DNA from 2 places in the Metabacillus sediminis genome. Region 2 is predicted to be linked to the other one. Evidence: a T-box and tRNA genes for the amino acid it is inferred to sense, from the RefSeq annotation. Region 2 holds a T-box; the other holds one or more tRNA genes.

Region 1 (7,784 bases), 1.1 Mb from region 2:
AAGTGCCAACGTTAATTTAAGCAACAAACAAGAGCTAGTCAAACTACTTTTTGGAGAGTTTGATCCTGGCTCAGGACGAACGCTGGCGGCGTGCCTAATACATGCAAGTCGAGCGGACCTCTTCGGAGGTCAGCGGCGGACGGGTGAGTAACACGTGGGCAACCTGCCTGTAAGACTGGGATAACTCCGGGAAACCGGAGCTAATACCGGATAACTTTTCGAACCGCATGGTTCGGAGATAAAAGACGGTTATGCTGTCACTTACAGATGGGCCCGCGGCGCATTAGCTAGTTGGTGAGGTAATGGCTCACCAAGGCGACGATGCGTAGCCGACCTGAGAGGGTGATCGGCCACACTGGGACTGAGACACGGCCCAGACTCCTACGGGAGGCAGCAGTAGGGAATCTTCCGCAATGGACGAAAGTCTGACGGAGCAACGCCGCGTGAGTGATGAAGGTTTTCGGATCGTAAAGCTCTGTTGTTAGGGAAGAACAAGTGCGGGAGTCACTGCCCGCACCTTGACGGTACCTAACCAGAAAGCCACGGCTAACTACGTGCCAGCAGCCGCGGTAATACGTAGGTGGCAAGCGTTGTCCGGAATTATTGGGCGTAAAGCGCGCGCAGGCGGTCTTTTAAGTCTGATGTGAAAGCCCCCGGCTCAACCGGGGAGGGTCATTGGAAACTGGAGGACTTGAGTACAGAAGAGGAGAGTGGAATTCCACGTGTAGCGGTGAAATGCGTAGAGATGTGGAGGAACACCAGTGGCGAAGGCGACTCTCTGGTCTGTAACTGACGCTGAGGCGCGAAAGCGTGGGGAGCGAACAGGATTAGATACCCTGGTAGTCCACGCCGTAAACGATGAGTGCTAAGTGTTAGAGGGTTTCCGCCCTTTAGTGCTGCAGCTAACGCATTAAGCACTCCGCCTGGGGAGTACGGTCGCAAGACTGAAACTCAAAGGAATTGACGGGGGCCCGCACAAGCGGTGGAGCATGTGGTTTAATTCGAAGCAACGCGAAGAACCTTACCAGGTCTTGACATCCTCTGCCACTTCTAGAGATAGAAGGTTCCCCTTCGGGGGACAGAGTGACAGGTGGTGCATGGTTGTCGTCAGCTCGTGTCGTGAGATGTTGGGTTAAGTCCCGCAACGAGCGCAACCCTTGATCTTAGTTGCCAGCATTCAGTTGGGCACTCTAAGGTGACTGCCGGTGACAAACCGGAGGAAGGTGGGGATGACGTCAAATCATCATGCCCCTTATGACCTGGGCTACACACGTGCTACAATGGATGGTACAAAGGGCTGCAAAACCGCGAGGTTAAGCGAATCCCATAAAACCATTCTCAGTTCGGATTGCAGGCTGCAACTCGCCTGCATGAAGCCGGAATCGCTAGTAATCGCGGATCAGCATGCCGCGGTGAATACGTTCCCGGGCCTTGTACACACCGCCCGTCACACCACGAGAGTTTGCAACACCCGAAGTCGGTGGGGTAACCCGTAAGGGAGCCAGCCGCCTAAGGTGGGGCAGATGATTGGGGTGAAGTCGTAACAAGGTAGCCGTATCGGAAGGTGCGGCTGGATCACCTCCTTTCTAAGGAAGAATTATCAGCACCCATGCGGTGCAGCAATTAACGGACGCACTTCGACTTTGTTTAGTTTTGAGAGATCATTCTCTCTATACACTTGTTCTTTGAAAACTAGATAACGATATGAATGTCAAACATTCACACGAGTAAGCAAATAACCTTACGATTTTCTTCTGCGCTTGCGTAGATAGAGAACATCAAGTCTGAAAACATCTGTTTTCAGCTCTAACGAAGATAACGTCCGTTATCAGGTTAAGTTAGAAAGGGCGCACGGTGGATGCCTTGGCACTAGGAGCCGATGAAGGACGGTACGAACACCGATATGCTTCGGGGAGCTGTAAGTAAGCGTTGATCCGGAGATTTCCGAATGGGGAAACCCGCTGCTCGTAATGGAGCAGCATCCTGATCTGAATACATAGGATCTGGAAGGCAGACCCGGGGAACTGAAACATCTAAGTACCCGGAGGAAGAGAAAGCAATAGCGATTCCCTGAGTAGCGGCGAGCGAAACGGGATTAGCCCAAACCAGAAGGCTTGCCTTCTGGGGTTGTAGGACACTCAACACGGAGTTACAAAGGAACGGGGTAGAAGAAGCGGTCTGGAAAGGCCCGCCAAAGAAGGTAACAGCCCTGTAGTCGAAACTTCGTTCCCTCCTGAGTGGATCCTGAGTACGGCGGGACACGAGAAATCCCGTCGGAAGCAGGGAGGACCATCTCCCAAGGCTAAATACTCCCTAGTGACCGATAGTGAACCAGTACCGTGAGGGAAAGGTGAAAAGCACCCCGGAAGGGGAGTGAAACAGATCCTGAAACCGTGTGCCTACAAGTAGTCAGAGCCCGTTAACGGGTGATGGCGTGCCTTTTGTAGAATGAACCGGCGAGTTACGATTACGTGCAAGGTTAAGTTGAAAAGACGGAGCCGCAGCGAAAGCGAGTCTGAATAGGGCGATTGAGTACGTGGTCGTAGACCCGAAACCAGGTGATCTACCCATGTCCAGGGTGAAGTTCAGGTAACACTGAATGGAGGCCCGAACCCACGCACGTTGAAAAGTGCGGGGATGAGGTGTGGGTAGCGGAGAAATTCCAATCGAACCTGGAGATAGCTGGTTCTCTCCGAAATAGCTTTAGGGCTAGCCTCATAGTGAGAGTCTTGGAGGTAGAGCACTGATTGGACTAGGGGCCCTCATCGGGTTACCGAATTCAGTCAAACTCCGAATGCCAAAGACTTATCTATGGGAGTCAGACTGCGAGTGATAAGATCCGTAGTCGAAAGGGAAACAGCCCAGACCACCAGCTAAGGTCCCCAAGTATCCGTTAAGTGGAAAAGGATGTGGGGTTGCTTAGACAACCAGGATGTTGGCTTAGAAGCAGCCACCATTTAAAGAGTGCGTAATAGCTCACTGGTCGAGTGACCCTGCGCCGAAAATGTACCGGGGCTAAACGGATCACCGAAGCTGTGGACTGTTCTTACGAACAGTGGTAGGAGAGCGTTCTAAGGGCTGAGAAGCCAGACCGGAAGGACTGGTGGAGCGCTTAGAAGTGAGAATGCCGGTATGAGTAGCGAAAGAGGGGTGAGAATCCCCTCCACCGAATGCCTAAGGTTTCCTGAGGAAGGCTCGTCCGCTCAGGGTTAGTCGGGACCTAAGCCGAGGCCGAAAGGCGTAGGCGATGGACAACAGGTTGAGATTCCTGTACCACCTCTTTTCCGTTTGAGCAATGGAGGGACGCAGGAGGATAGGGTAAGCGCGCTGTTGGATATGCGCGTCCAAGCAGGTAGGCTCAAGGGATAGGCAAATCCGTCCCTTGGTTAAGGCTGAGCTGTGATGGCGAGGGAAATGAAGTACCGAAGTTCCTGATTCCACACTGCCTAGAAAAGCTTCTAGCGAGGAAAATGGTGCCCGTACCGCAAACCGACACAGGTAGGCGAGGAGAGAATCCTAAGGTGATCGAGAGAACTCTCGTTAAGGAACTCGGCAAAATGACCCCGTAACTTCGGGAGAAGGGGTGCTCTTTAGGGTGAATAGCCTTGAAGAGCCGCAGTGAATAGGCCCAGGCGACTGTTTAGCAAAAACACAGGTCTCTGCGAAGCCGCAAGGCGAAGTATAGGGGCTGACGCCTGCCCGGTGCTGGAAGGTTAAGAGGAGAGGTTAGCGCAAGCGAAGCTTTGAATTGAAGCCCCAGTAAACGGCGGCCGTAACTATAACGGTCCTAAGGTAGCGAAATTCCTTGTCGGGTAAGTTCCGACCCGCACGAAAGGCGTAACGATCTGGGCACTGTCTCAACGAGAGACTCGGTGAAATTATAGTACCTGTGAAGATGCAGGTTACCCGCGACAGGACGGAAAGACCCCGTGGAGCTTTACTGCAGCCTGATATTGAATTTTGGCACAGCTTGTACAGGATAGGTAGGAGCCTTGGAAACCGGAGCGCCAGCTTCGGTGGAGGCATTGGTGGGATACTACCCTGGCTGTGTTGAACTTCTAACCCGCGGCCCTGATCGGGCCGGGAGACAGTGTCAGGCGGGCAGTTTGACTGGGGCGGTCGCCTCCTAAAATGTAACGGAGGCGCCCAAAGGTTCCCTCAGAATGGTTGGAAATCATTCGCAGAGTGTAAAGGCACAAGGGAGCTTGACTGCGAGACCTACAAGTCGAGCAGGGACGAAAGTCGGGCTTAGTGATCCGGTGGTTCCGCATGGAAGGGCCATCGCTCAACGGATAAAAGCTACCCCGGGGATAACAGGCTTATCTCCCCCAAGAGTCCACATCGACGGGGAGGTTTGGCACCTCGATGTCGGCTCATCGCATCCTGGGGCTGTAGTCGGTCCCAAGGGTTGGGCTGTTCGCCCATTAAAGCGGTACGCGAGCTGGGTTCAGAACGTCGTGAGACAGTTCGGTCCCTATCCGTCGCGGGCGCAGGAAATTTGAGAGGAGCTGTCCTTAGTACGAGAGGACCGGGATGGACGCACCGCTGGTGTACCAGTTGTCTTGCCAAAGGCATCGCTGGGTAGCTATGTGCGGACGGGATAAGTGCTGAAAGCATCTAAGCATGAAGCCCCCCTCAAGATGAGATTTCCCATCGCAAGAGTAAGACCCCTGAAAGATGATCAGGTTGATAGGTTCGAGGTGGAAGCGTGGTGACACGTGCAGCTGACGAATACTAATCGGTCGAGGACTTAACCTTTATTCAAGTAAGGCTGCTTCACTCGTGCAGCAATCGTTATCTAGTTTTGAAAGAGCAAAAAAAGATTAAAAAATATCTTGATTTCTTCTGAAATCATAGTATAATAAATCTTGTCGCTTTTTTAGAATATGTCTGGTGACTATGGCAAAGAGGTCACACCCGTTCCCATACCGAACACGGAAGTTAAGCTCTTTAGCGCCGATGGTAGTTGGGGGTTTCCCCCTGTGAGAGTAGGACGCCGCCAGGCATATACATATGATGTTAAAGCTTTAGCCAGCTTTAACACTTTCGGAGGATTAGCTCAGCTGGGAGAGCATCTGCCTTACAAGCAGAGGGTCGGCGGTTCGATCCCGTCATCCTCCACCATTTATTTTACTCGTAAAATTATATGCCGGTGTAGCTCAATTGGTAGAGCAACTGACTTGTAATCAGTAGGTTGGGGGTTCAAGTCCTCTTGCCGGCACCACTTTCTTGGTAGCAGCATTTATGCTCTATTAAAAGAGAGCCATTAGCTCAGTCGGTAGAGCATCTGACTTTTAATCAGAGGGTCGAAGGTTCGAGTCCTTCATGGCTCACCATTTACATTTTAATATGCGGGTGTGGCGGAATTGGCAGACGCACTAGACTTAGGATCTAGCGCCTTATGGCGTGGGGGTTCGACTCCCTTCACCCGCATCTTTACAATTGCGGAAGTAGTTCAGTGGTAGAACACCACCTTGCCAAGGTGGGGGTCGCGGGTTCGAATCCCGTCTTCCGCTCCAATCCCATGACGCCGGGGTGGCGGAATTGGCAGACGCACAGGACTTAAAATCCTGCGGTAGGTGACTACCGTACCGGTTCGATCCCGGTCCTCGGCACTTGAGAATCATATATTGCGCCCGTAGCTCAATTGGATAGAGCATTTGACTACGAATCAAAAGGTTAGAGGTTCGAGTCCTCTCGGGCGCGCCATAATTTCATTATACTCAATTAAGGCTCGGGAAGTAGCTCAGCTTGGTAGAGCACTTGGTTTGGGACCAAGGGGTCGCAGGTTCGAATCCTGTCTTCCCGACCATTTCCTTAAACGATGGGGCCTTAGCTCAGCTGGGAGAGCGCCTGCCTTGCACGCAGGAGGTCAGCGGTTCGATCCCGCTAGGCTCCACCATTATATGATCTTTGAAAACTAAACAAATCGAAGTGCCAACGTTAATTTAAGCAACAAACAAGAGCTAGTCAAACTACTTTTTGGAGAGTTTGATCCTGGCTCAGGACGAACGCTGGCGGCGTGCCTAATACATGCAAGTCGAGCGGACCTCTTCGGAGGTCAGCGGCGGACGGGTGAGTAACACGTGGGCAACCTGCCTGTAAGACTGGGATAACTCCGGGAAACCGGAGCTAATACCGGATAACTTTTCGAACCGCATGGTTCGGAGATAAAAGACGGTTATGCTGTCACTTACAGATGGGCCCGCGGCGCATTAGCTAGTTGGTGAGGTAATGGCTCACCAAGGCGACGATGCGTAGCCGACCTGAGAGGGTGATCGGCCACACTGGGACTGAGACACGGCCCAGACTCCTACGGGAGGCAGCAGTAGGGAATCTTCCGCAATGGACGAAAGTCTGACGGAGCAACGCCGCGTGAGTGATGAAGGTTTTCGGATCGTAAAGCTCTGTTGTTAGGGAAGAACAAGTGCGGGAGTCACTGCCCGCACCTTGACGGTACCTAACCAGAAAGCCACGGCTAACTACGTGCCAGCAGCCGCGGTAATACGTAGGTGGCAAGCGTTGTCCGGAATTATTGGGCGTAAAGCGCGCGCAGGCGGTCTTTTAAGTCTGATGTGAAAGCCCCCGGCTCAACCGGGGAGGGTCATTGGAAACTGGAGGACTTGAGTACAGAAGAGGAGAGTGGAATTCCACGTGTAGCGGTGAAATGCGTAGAGATGTGGAGGAACACCAGTGGCGAAGGCGACTCTCTGGTCTGTAACTGACGCTGAGGCGCGAAAGCGTGGGGAGCGAACAGGATTAGATACCCTGGTAGTCCACGCCGTAAACGATGAGTGCTAAGTGTTAGAGGGTTTCCGCCCTTTAGTGCTGCAGCTAACGCATTAAGCACTCCGCCTGGGGAGTACGGTCGCAAGACTGAAACTCAAAGGAATTGACGGGGGCCCGCACAAGCGGTGGAGCATGTGGTTTAATTCGAAGCAACGCGAAGAACCTTACCAGGTCTTGACATCCTCTGCCACTTCTAGAGATAGAAGGTTCCCCTTCGGGGGACAGAGTGACAGGTGGTGCATGGTTGTCGTCAGCTCGTGTCGTGAGATGTTGGGTTAAGTCCCGCAACGAGCGCAACCCTTGATCTTAGTTGCCAGCATTCAGTTGGGCACTCTAAGGTGACTGCCGGTGACAAACCGGAGGAAGGTGGGGATGACGTCAAATCATCATGCCCCTTATGACCTGGGCTACACACGTGCTACAATGGATGGTACAAAGGGCTGCAAAACCGCGAGGTTAAGCGAATCCCATAAAACCATTCTCAGTTCGGATTGCAGGCTGCAACTCGCCTGCATGAAGCCGGAATCGCTAGTAATCGCGGATCAGCATGCCGCGGTGAATACGTTCCCGGGCCTTGTACACACCGCCCGTCACACCACGAGAGTTTGCAACACCCGAAGTCGGTGGGGTAACCCGTAAGGGAGCCAGCCGCCTAAGGTGGGGCAGATGATTGGGGTGAAGTCGTAACAAGGTAGCCGTATCGGAAGGTGCGGCTGGATCACCTCCTTTCTAAGGAAGAATTATCAGCACCCATGCGGTGCAGCAATTAACGGACGCACTTCGACTTTGTTTAGTTTTGAGAGATCATTCTCTCTATACACTTGTTCTTTGAAAACTAGATAACGATATGAATGTCAAACATTCACACGAGTAAGCAAATAACCTTACGATTTTCTTCTGCGCTTGCGTAGATAGAGAACATCAAGTCTGAAAACATCTGTTTTCAGCTCTAACGAAGATAACGTCTGTTATCAGGTTAAGTTAGAAAGGGCGCA
Region 2 (7,784 bases):
CGTCTAAACCTACGTATTTAATGGTATCCTGCATAATAGCTAGCTCCTTCCGTAATGTAGCTCTGATTTGGTTTTGTTTTGTTTGACAAAAACAGTCTAACCAAATCAACCTACGATTTTACGAGTAAGGGGCTAGTTTCGTTCATGATAACTCTTGGCTTCGCCACTGCGGGGTCTCACCTGTCCCGCTGCTCCCGCAGGAGTCAAGCACCTTCCGCTCCAATCAGCCATACCAGGATTGTTCAGAAATACGTGTAAAAAAACCCCTTGGATGCTCCATTCACGAAGCACTCAGGGGGTTTTTGGTTTCCATTATTTCCTCTATTCAGGACTTTTCAGACAGCCCCTAATACCTTTTCAGTTCGCAACGATATTAATCAATTTTCCAGGTACGGCGATTACTTTACGGATGGTTTTGCCCTCAAGCTGCTCTTTTACTTTTGCATCTTCAAGCGCAATTTTCTCCATCTCTTCCTTCGAAGCCTGGGCTGGAACTAGAAGCTTTGCTTTTACCTTGCCGTTGAATTGAACGACCACTTCCACTTCATCTTCCACAAGCTTGGACTCATCATACTGCGGCCAGTTTTCGTAGGCAATGGTAGCAGAGTGACCAAGCTTTTCCCAAAGCTCTTCCGCAAGATGGGGAGCGATTGGAGAAAGAAGCTTCACAAAGCCCTCCATATACTCTTTCGGAAGCTCAGTTGCCTTATATGCATCATTTGTGAATACCATCAGCTGTGAAATCGCCGTGTTAAAGCGTAGCCCTTCAATGTTTTCGCTCACTTTTTTCACGGTTTCGTGGTACACCTTTTCTAAAGCCTGATTTCCGCTGTTTGTAACCTTCGAAGTCAGTTTGCCGTCATCTTCAATCAGCAGTCTCCATACGCGGTCAAGGAAACGTCTTGCTCCATCCAGTCCTTTTTCAGACCAGGCGATGGAAGCTTCAAGCGGTCCCATGAACATTTCGTAAAGACGAAGCGTATCGGCACCATGGCTCTCAACAACTTCATCCGGATTGACGACGTTGCCTTTGGATTTACTCATTTTTTCATTATTTTCGCCAAGGATCATTCCTTGGTTAAACAGCTTTTGGAACGGTTCTTTCGTTGGAACCATGCCGATGTCGTAAAGGAACTTGTGCCAGAAACGGGCGTATAGAAGGTGAAGCACCGCATGCTCGGCTCCTCCGATGTACGTATCAACCGGCAGCCATTGTTTGATTTTTTCCGGATCCGCTAGATGGTTTTCGTTCGTTGGATCGATGTAGCGCAGGTAATACCAGCAGCTTCCCGCCCATTGCGGCATCGTGTTCGTTTCTCTGCGTCCTTTTTTGCCCGTTTCAGGATCTGTTATATTCACCCATTCTGAAATGTTGGCAAGCGGGGATTCGCCTGTACCGGACGGTTTGATTTCTGTTGTTTTCGGAAGCACAAGCGGAAGCTGGTCTTCAGGAACAGCGGACATGGTGCCGTCTTCCCAATGAATGATCGGAATTGGCTCGCCCCAGTAGCGCTGGCGGCTGAACAGCCAGTCACGCAGGCGGTATGTTACCTTCTTTTCGCCTTTGCTGTTCTCTTCCAGCCATTCAATCATTTTTTGAATCGCTTCTTCTTTCCCTAATCTGTTCAGGAATTCAGAGTTTACGTGCTCTCCATCACCGGAGTAAGCTTCTTTCGATACATCGCCGCCTTGAACGACTTCTTTAATCGGAAGCTCGAATTTCACAGCGAATTCATAATCGCGTTCATCATGGGCAGGTACCGCCATAATCGCCCCTGTACCGTAACTGATCAATACATAATCTGCCACCCAGATCGGCATTTTTTCGCCGCTCACTGGATTGATGGCATATGCACCCGTGAAGACACCGGTTTTATCCTTTGCAAGATCCGTTCTTTCCAGATCAGACTTGGATTTCACTTGATTGATATAAGCATCTGCCGCTTCTTTTTGATCAGCTGTTACAATCTTGCTCACTAGCGCATGCTCAGGAGCAATAACCGCATAGGTTGCACCGAAAAGAGTATCCGGTCTTGTTGTGAAAACGGTGAAGCTCTCATCATGTCCATCTACTTCAAAATGAACGTGAGCCCCCTCGGAACGGCCAATCCAGTTGCGCTGCATTTCTTTAATGCTCTCCGGCCAGTCTACTTCATCCAAATCTTCAATCAAACGATCCGCGTAGGCTGTAATTTTCAGCATCCACTGCTTCATCGGACGGCGTTCGACCGGATGTCCGCCGCGCTCGCTTTTCCCGTCAATGACCTCTTCATTCGCAAGAACGGTACCAAGTGCCGGACACCAGTTCACGGCAACCTCATCAATATAGGCTAAGCCTTTTTCATAAAGCTTGAGAAAAATCCATTGTGTCCATTTATAGTAATGAGGATCGGTCGTGTTGACCTCACGATCCCAATCATAAGAAAAGCCAAGTGCCTGGATTTGGCGTCTGAAATTGTTGATGTTCTGTTCCGTGAATACTGCCGGATCATTTCCTGTATCCAGTGCAAATTGTTCTGCAGGAAGTCCGAATGCATCCCATCCCATCGGATGAAGAACATTGTATCCTTGCATCCGTTTCATACGGGAAAGAATATCTGTCGCTGTAAATCCTTCCGGATGCCCTACATGAAGACCTGCTCCTGACGGATACGGGAACATATCAAGCGCATAAAATTTAGGGCGGTTCGGTTCCTCACCTGTTTTAAATGTCTTGTTGGAAAGCCAATGCTTTTGCCATTTCTGTTCGATTTTCTTATGACTGAAACTCATATACATCCTCCTTGTTTTCGCTGAACGGACATCGAGTACGCGGCCGTGAAAAATAAAAAAAGCTCCGTCCCTGTAAAAAGGGACGAGAGCTTTCTCCCGCGGTACCACCCAAATTAGTGTATACAAACTACACTCGCTTGACATTCGTAACGTGAATGCACGGCAGACACTACTGATTTCTTTCGCATCTGCAAACTCTAAGGCGAGTTCATGAACATTTGCTGCTGACTTGCACCTTCCGTCAGCTCTCTATGGTGCATCCTGTTCACTACTGCTCCTTGTCACCGTTCGACTATTTCATTCTAATGCTATTTTATAAAAAATTTGAGGGATATGCAAGCTGGTTGCGATTTTTTAAGGGAATGCTGTCAGCAAAGAGGCATTGCTTAAGGGAGAGGCGGCTTGTGACTTGGACAATTTTTGGTTGGGGGACCTTCAGGCTGTTCTTGCTGAGCGGAAAATTCAAAGCTTTTTAGTACGGCTTCCCCGCTGTATCCGGCGATGATGGATAGCAGGACTAATTGAAAAGAGGATTGCGGTTCTGAGGAGAGGACCAGCATGATGGCCGCGATCGTTCCAACTGCAAAGTCTTCATAGAATCCAAGATAGATAAAACGTTTCGTCATTCTCGGTTTTTCAAGACGCCCCCTTTTTTTTATGTGGCTAACAATCCCCATTATGCCTCCGATGATACTGGCAATTAAGATTTGAGCTGTCAATTACACCACCATTCCTTCTTTTTTATTCTGGCAAAGCTGAATAAAAAATGCAGATCGGCGGTCCCACGGGGATGGGAAAGGCTTTTTTATTTCTATTATACAAAATGAATGGGTAAACCGCCTGATTAATTGGAATTATTTTCTATATCGAACAAATGTACTAATTTGATATGGGATTCTCTATTTCAAAGACGTAAAATTCACTTTTTCTTTCTCGTATAGCTTGGTTTTAATTTTTCAGGATGTAAAATGTAACCACGGGATAATTTTTTTAGAAAACGGTCAAAATCCTTCGCTATTTCGATCTGGTTCCAATTCCAATTCTCATAATCTGTATATAAATAAACTACTGTGGGATGTTGATTGGTTTCATTATAGTCCAATGCAATCCAACTATGATAATCACCCCAAAGAATGATTATATGATTAGGCAGACCACACTCCTTAATCCAATGCTTAGAAGCAAGAATTCCTTTTTCTCCTTCAAAATCAATTCCATTGATCTCTGGAATAGTTATTCGTTCTTTATCTTTTTCTTCTAAAAAAAACTTAGGGTAATTTAACGTTCCGCCGTTCTTTACTTTTAGTAATTCTTTATAGGATGGAGGAAGTTTTACTCCTAACTTTTTCTCAGCAAGCCTAATATCTGCATCCGATACAGGTTCTTCGCCTTCAGCCCAAAAATCTATACAATTGTAGAGCTCCAAGCTATCACCTCTTTTTTATAGGATCAAAAGCTGCGGATACGGACTGCCTCTATTGAAAAGAAATGCCGGAGCTTATGCTATAAAACAAAATAGTGCCAACTTCTCTTTAATAGAAATCGGCACTTTATATATTCGCAGTAGGTTATCTTGACGCTTTTGGCGGCTGGCATGCGTCACATTTACGCTGGTTATTGTTTTTAAATTTTGTAAATGATTTTTCAAAGGTACTTCCGCATGCACATTTAAATTGCAGCTTTTGAGAAAAACCGTGATATTCCGTTGACAGCAGGGTGCTATCCGAATTTTTCTCAACAAAATCTCTAATTTTATCGATTGTCCATCGTTTATTCATTCTCTTACACCTCCATATTTTAGCGGAGGCTTTTCTCGGCATCCGTTCGTTTATTAGGTAAAGCCTAAAAGTTTATAAGCTGTTAATTATAATACCATGAGCTGGAGTCGAGTTAAACAGATAGAAATATCTGATTTAAACAACAACTCCGTAAGTAACCTGCCAATCTTCTAAATGTTAAATTCGCAAACATCTTTGGTTTGGAAATCAGTTCGACGGGGTTGATGGCGGCTCCAGGCTGCTCGCTTTCCGCGGGGCGGGCGGTGAGCCTCCTGATATGAACGAAACTTTCAAGAGCCCCCTGCAACCTAATGTTTTACTTTGTTTTTGAACAGCTTTAAGAAGAGAAGCGTATTTCGCTTCTTTTTTTGTGTTTTATTTGACAGGCAGCGACTGAATATAATTCCTTTCTTGTTTATAGAATAGACAGGAAGGACACGGCACGAAGGCAAAAATTTCAACGGCGGTTAGCACTCTGATATTCGTGGGTTCTCACATTTTATCTTTCCGTATAAAGGACTTTTCCACAAACTCGGGACGTGCGTTCATCCACATGGGACTAGCACAGAGGAGGCGCGTGGATTTTCCTTTCCGGTTTTACTCTTTGCCTTCGAGCCCTATTCTCCCTATTCTATTTTGAATCGGTCTACAACACGTCAGGATCACGACATCTTTTTACGATTCTGGGACATCTTCGACTTCTTGCATCACGGCCCAAATAAACCCAGCTAACTCTCTCGCTACAGCTGTTATGGCTTTACTGCTCTCTTTTCCTCTGGATAGTAAGCGGTAATACTTTTGATGAAGGCGATTTTGTGCTTTCCAGGATATGGCCTGAATGGTCGGAGATTGTCCACTTTGTCTTCGTGCCAATTCTCCTTTAACCGCAGGCTTATATCGGTAACTCCAAGCGGCTTCGACCAATAACCGTCGTACATGCCGATTTCCTGTCTTGGTTATATTTCCTTGCCGTCTGCTTTCTCCACTCGAATATTCGCTTGGAATCAACCCGACATACCCCATGAAGTGATTAGGGGTTGGGAATCGTTTAAACGAACCTATTTCTGCCACAACACTCGAGGCGGTGACAAGGGCAACACCTCTCAAACATTGGAGGGCCTGAATTTTCCGGGCATGTACCCCTTCATTTGAGTGAACCCGAATTTCTTCTTCCAGCCTTAAGAGTCTTTGACCGATTTCTTTAAGCTGATAATAGTACTCCTGAAACGTAACCCGCAAAGAAGAATTCTCAAAATGAAGGGTATCCAGCCATCTGAAGTACTTGTTGGTCCACTTATTTACACCTGCCGGTGGCTTAATATCGTTGCGTAGTAAAAATTTGCTTAACCGGTGTTTCACCCTTAACTCATCCTCTTTCACATCTTCCCGGCAACGTACCAGATCCCGAAGGGCTTCGTCTTCTGGAGTAGGAACATAAACGGACGTTAACTCCCCAGCCCGATATAATTGAGCCAGACGAACAGAGTCTCGGCGATCGGTTTTAATTCGATCTCCAGGCCTTTTCGGAATAAGAGTTGGGGCAATCACTGAACAATGAATGTTCAATGTTAGTAATAGTCTGTATAACGGATATCCGGTAGGACCGGCTTCATAACAGACACGAAGGGACTTTGGGCTGCCCAGCTTCTTCATCAATTTTTTTACGGCTTCAGGCGTATGAGGAATGACCCCCCAGTATCTCGGTGCTTCCCGTCCTTCTTCTGCGACCGCAACGGCAATATTTTCTTTTGATACGTCTAAACCTACGTATTTAATGGTATCCTGCATAATAGCTAGCTCCTTCCGTAATGTAGCTCTGATTTGGTTTTGTTTTGTTTGACAAAAACAGTCTAACCAAATCAACCTACGATTTTACGAGTAAGGGGCTAGTTTCGTTCATGATAACTCGCCGCTTTGCGCCTGCGGGGTCTCACCTTTCCCGCTGCTCCCGCTGGAGTCTCCCTGCCTTCCGCCGCCATCAACTAACCTTATTTTCGATTAATATTTAATTTCAAAAAGGACAAGGTTTACACTTTGCTGTAGCCTGGTTGTTTTCCTTCAAAAAATTTTTGTCCATTTTCTATAAAACTTCATTACTCCCAAACAATCGCCTATCAAAAAAGCCCAAGAAGGATCCAACATCCATCTCAGGCTTCTATTTACCCTTTCACCGTTTCGGCGGAAAGGTCTTGATTTGAAAGATATTTTATATTGCGGTCGTATATCATCGTAATGAAGAAGCTAATAACAAGCAGGCCAATCAGCACGGCAAACATGACCGGCATGTTGTACAAGTCTACTAAAATACCTCCCAACAGAGGGCCTACCATTCTTCCAGCGGTCGCTGTGCTGTTTACGAATCCCTGGTAGAAGCCTTCTCTTCCTTTTGGAGCGAGGTCATTTGCAATGGTAGGCACAGCAGGCCAAACGAGCATTTCCCCAATGGTTAAAATGATCATGGCAGTCAAGAATCCGGAGAATCCGCCTGCTGTTGCAGCGATGACGAAGGATACCATGAAGATTCCCATTCCAATCAGCATTTGGGACTTGAGCGTTTTTGCAAAGCGTTTAACAAAAGCAGAAAGCAAAGGCTGGCCAAGTACAATCATCAGTCCGTTAATCGTCCATAGGAGACTGTATTGCTTCAGGTCAATGTTCAGCGTTTGAGTATGTGCGGCAATTGTTGACTGCCATTGTACGTAGGCGACCCAGCAAAGCAGGTAGGCAATGGACAGGATGGATAGCGCGGTGAATTTTGTGCGGTCCTTCATGCCTGGTTTTTTTGTTACCAGGGCGGTCGGATGAATCGTTTGCCCTTGAATATTTCGGTATCCGAAAAATGCCACCAAAAAAAAGAGAACATACAGCAATCCGTTCGCCATAAAAATCCATTGAAATGAAATGGATGCAACCAGTCCGCCTAATGCGGAACCGATGGCTACCCCGGCGTTTTGTGCTACATAAATCGCGTTAAATGATTTTCTTCCGCCTTCAGGCCAGACACTGCCTGCTAGAGCATAGGTTGCGGGGAAAACAATCCCTGATCCGAATCCAACGATTGTAAGCAGAATAACGTAGTGCGGCCAGCCATGGAAAAAAATCATTCCAATCAAAGCTGCAAGCGTAATGATGATACCAAGCAAAATCGAGCGATAGCCTCCGATTTTATCGAACAAAACCCCGCCCGCTAAATTTCCAATTACACTAGCGCCTGCATTCAGCATAAGGATGACG

The links. A T-box is a leader RNA that pairs with one kind of tRNA and senses whether it is charged. The one in region 2 lies ahead of leuS (leucine--tRNA ligase), so its partner is inferred to be a tRNA-Leu.
Region 1: it has a tRNA-Leu gene. The T-box ahead of leuS (leucine--tRNA ligase) is inferred to sense a tRNA for this amino acid. The anticodon was not compared.

The regions. Positions count from the first base shown of each region.
Region 1 covers NZ_CP147407.1:100,800-108,583, forward strand. The annotation lists rRNA gene WCV65_RS00515 (16S ribosomal RNA) at 48-1,586, shown strand; rRNA gene WCV65_RS00520 (23S ribosomal RNA) at 1,832-4,758, shown strand; rRNA gene rrf (5S ribosomal RNA) at 4,890-5,005, shown strand; tRNA gene WCV65_RS00530 (tRNA-Val) at 5,049-5,124, shown strand; tRNA gene WCV65_RS00535 (tRNA-Thr) at 5,149-5,224, shown strand; tRNA gene WCV65_RS00540 (tRNA-Lys) at 5,261-5,336, shown strand; tRNA gene WCV65_RS00545 (tRNA-Leu) at 5,352-5,433, shown strand; tRNA gene WCV65_RS00550 (tRNA-Gly) at 5,445-5,519, shown strand; tRNA gene WCV65_RS00555 (tRNA-Leu) at 5,530-5,615, shown strand; tRNA gene WCV65_RS00560 (tRNA-Arg) at 5,633-5,709, shown strand; tRNA gene WCV65_RS00565 (tRNA-Pro) at 5,736-5,812, shown strand; tRNA gene WCV65_RS00570 (tRNA-Ala) at 5,827-5,902, shown strand; rRNA gene WCV65_RS00575 (16S ribosomal RNA) at 5,980-7,518, shown strand; rRNA gene WCV65_RS00580 (23S ribosomal RNA) at 7,764-7,784, shown strand, end outside.
Region 2 covers NZ_CP147407.1:3,053,807-3,061,590, forward strand. The annotation lists gene WCV65_RS15815 (IS110 family transposase) at 1-34, opposite strand, end outside; gene leuS (leucine--tRNA ligase) at 358-2,772, opposite strand; T-box leader at 2,848-3,066, opposite strand; gene WCV65_RS15825 (DUF4257 domain-containing protein) at 3,159-3,491, opposite strand; gene WCV65_RS15830 (SMI1/KNR4 family protein) at 3,692-4,198, opposite strand; gene WCV65_RS15835 (hypothetical protein) at 4,341-4,550, opposite strand; gene WCV65_RS15840 (IS110 family transposase) at 5,226-6,338, opposite strand; gene WCV65_RS15845 (MFS transporter) at 6,710-7,784, opposite strand, start outside.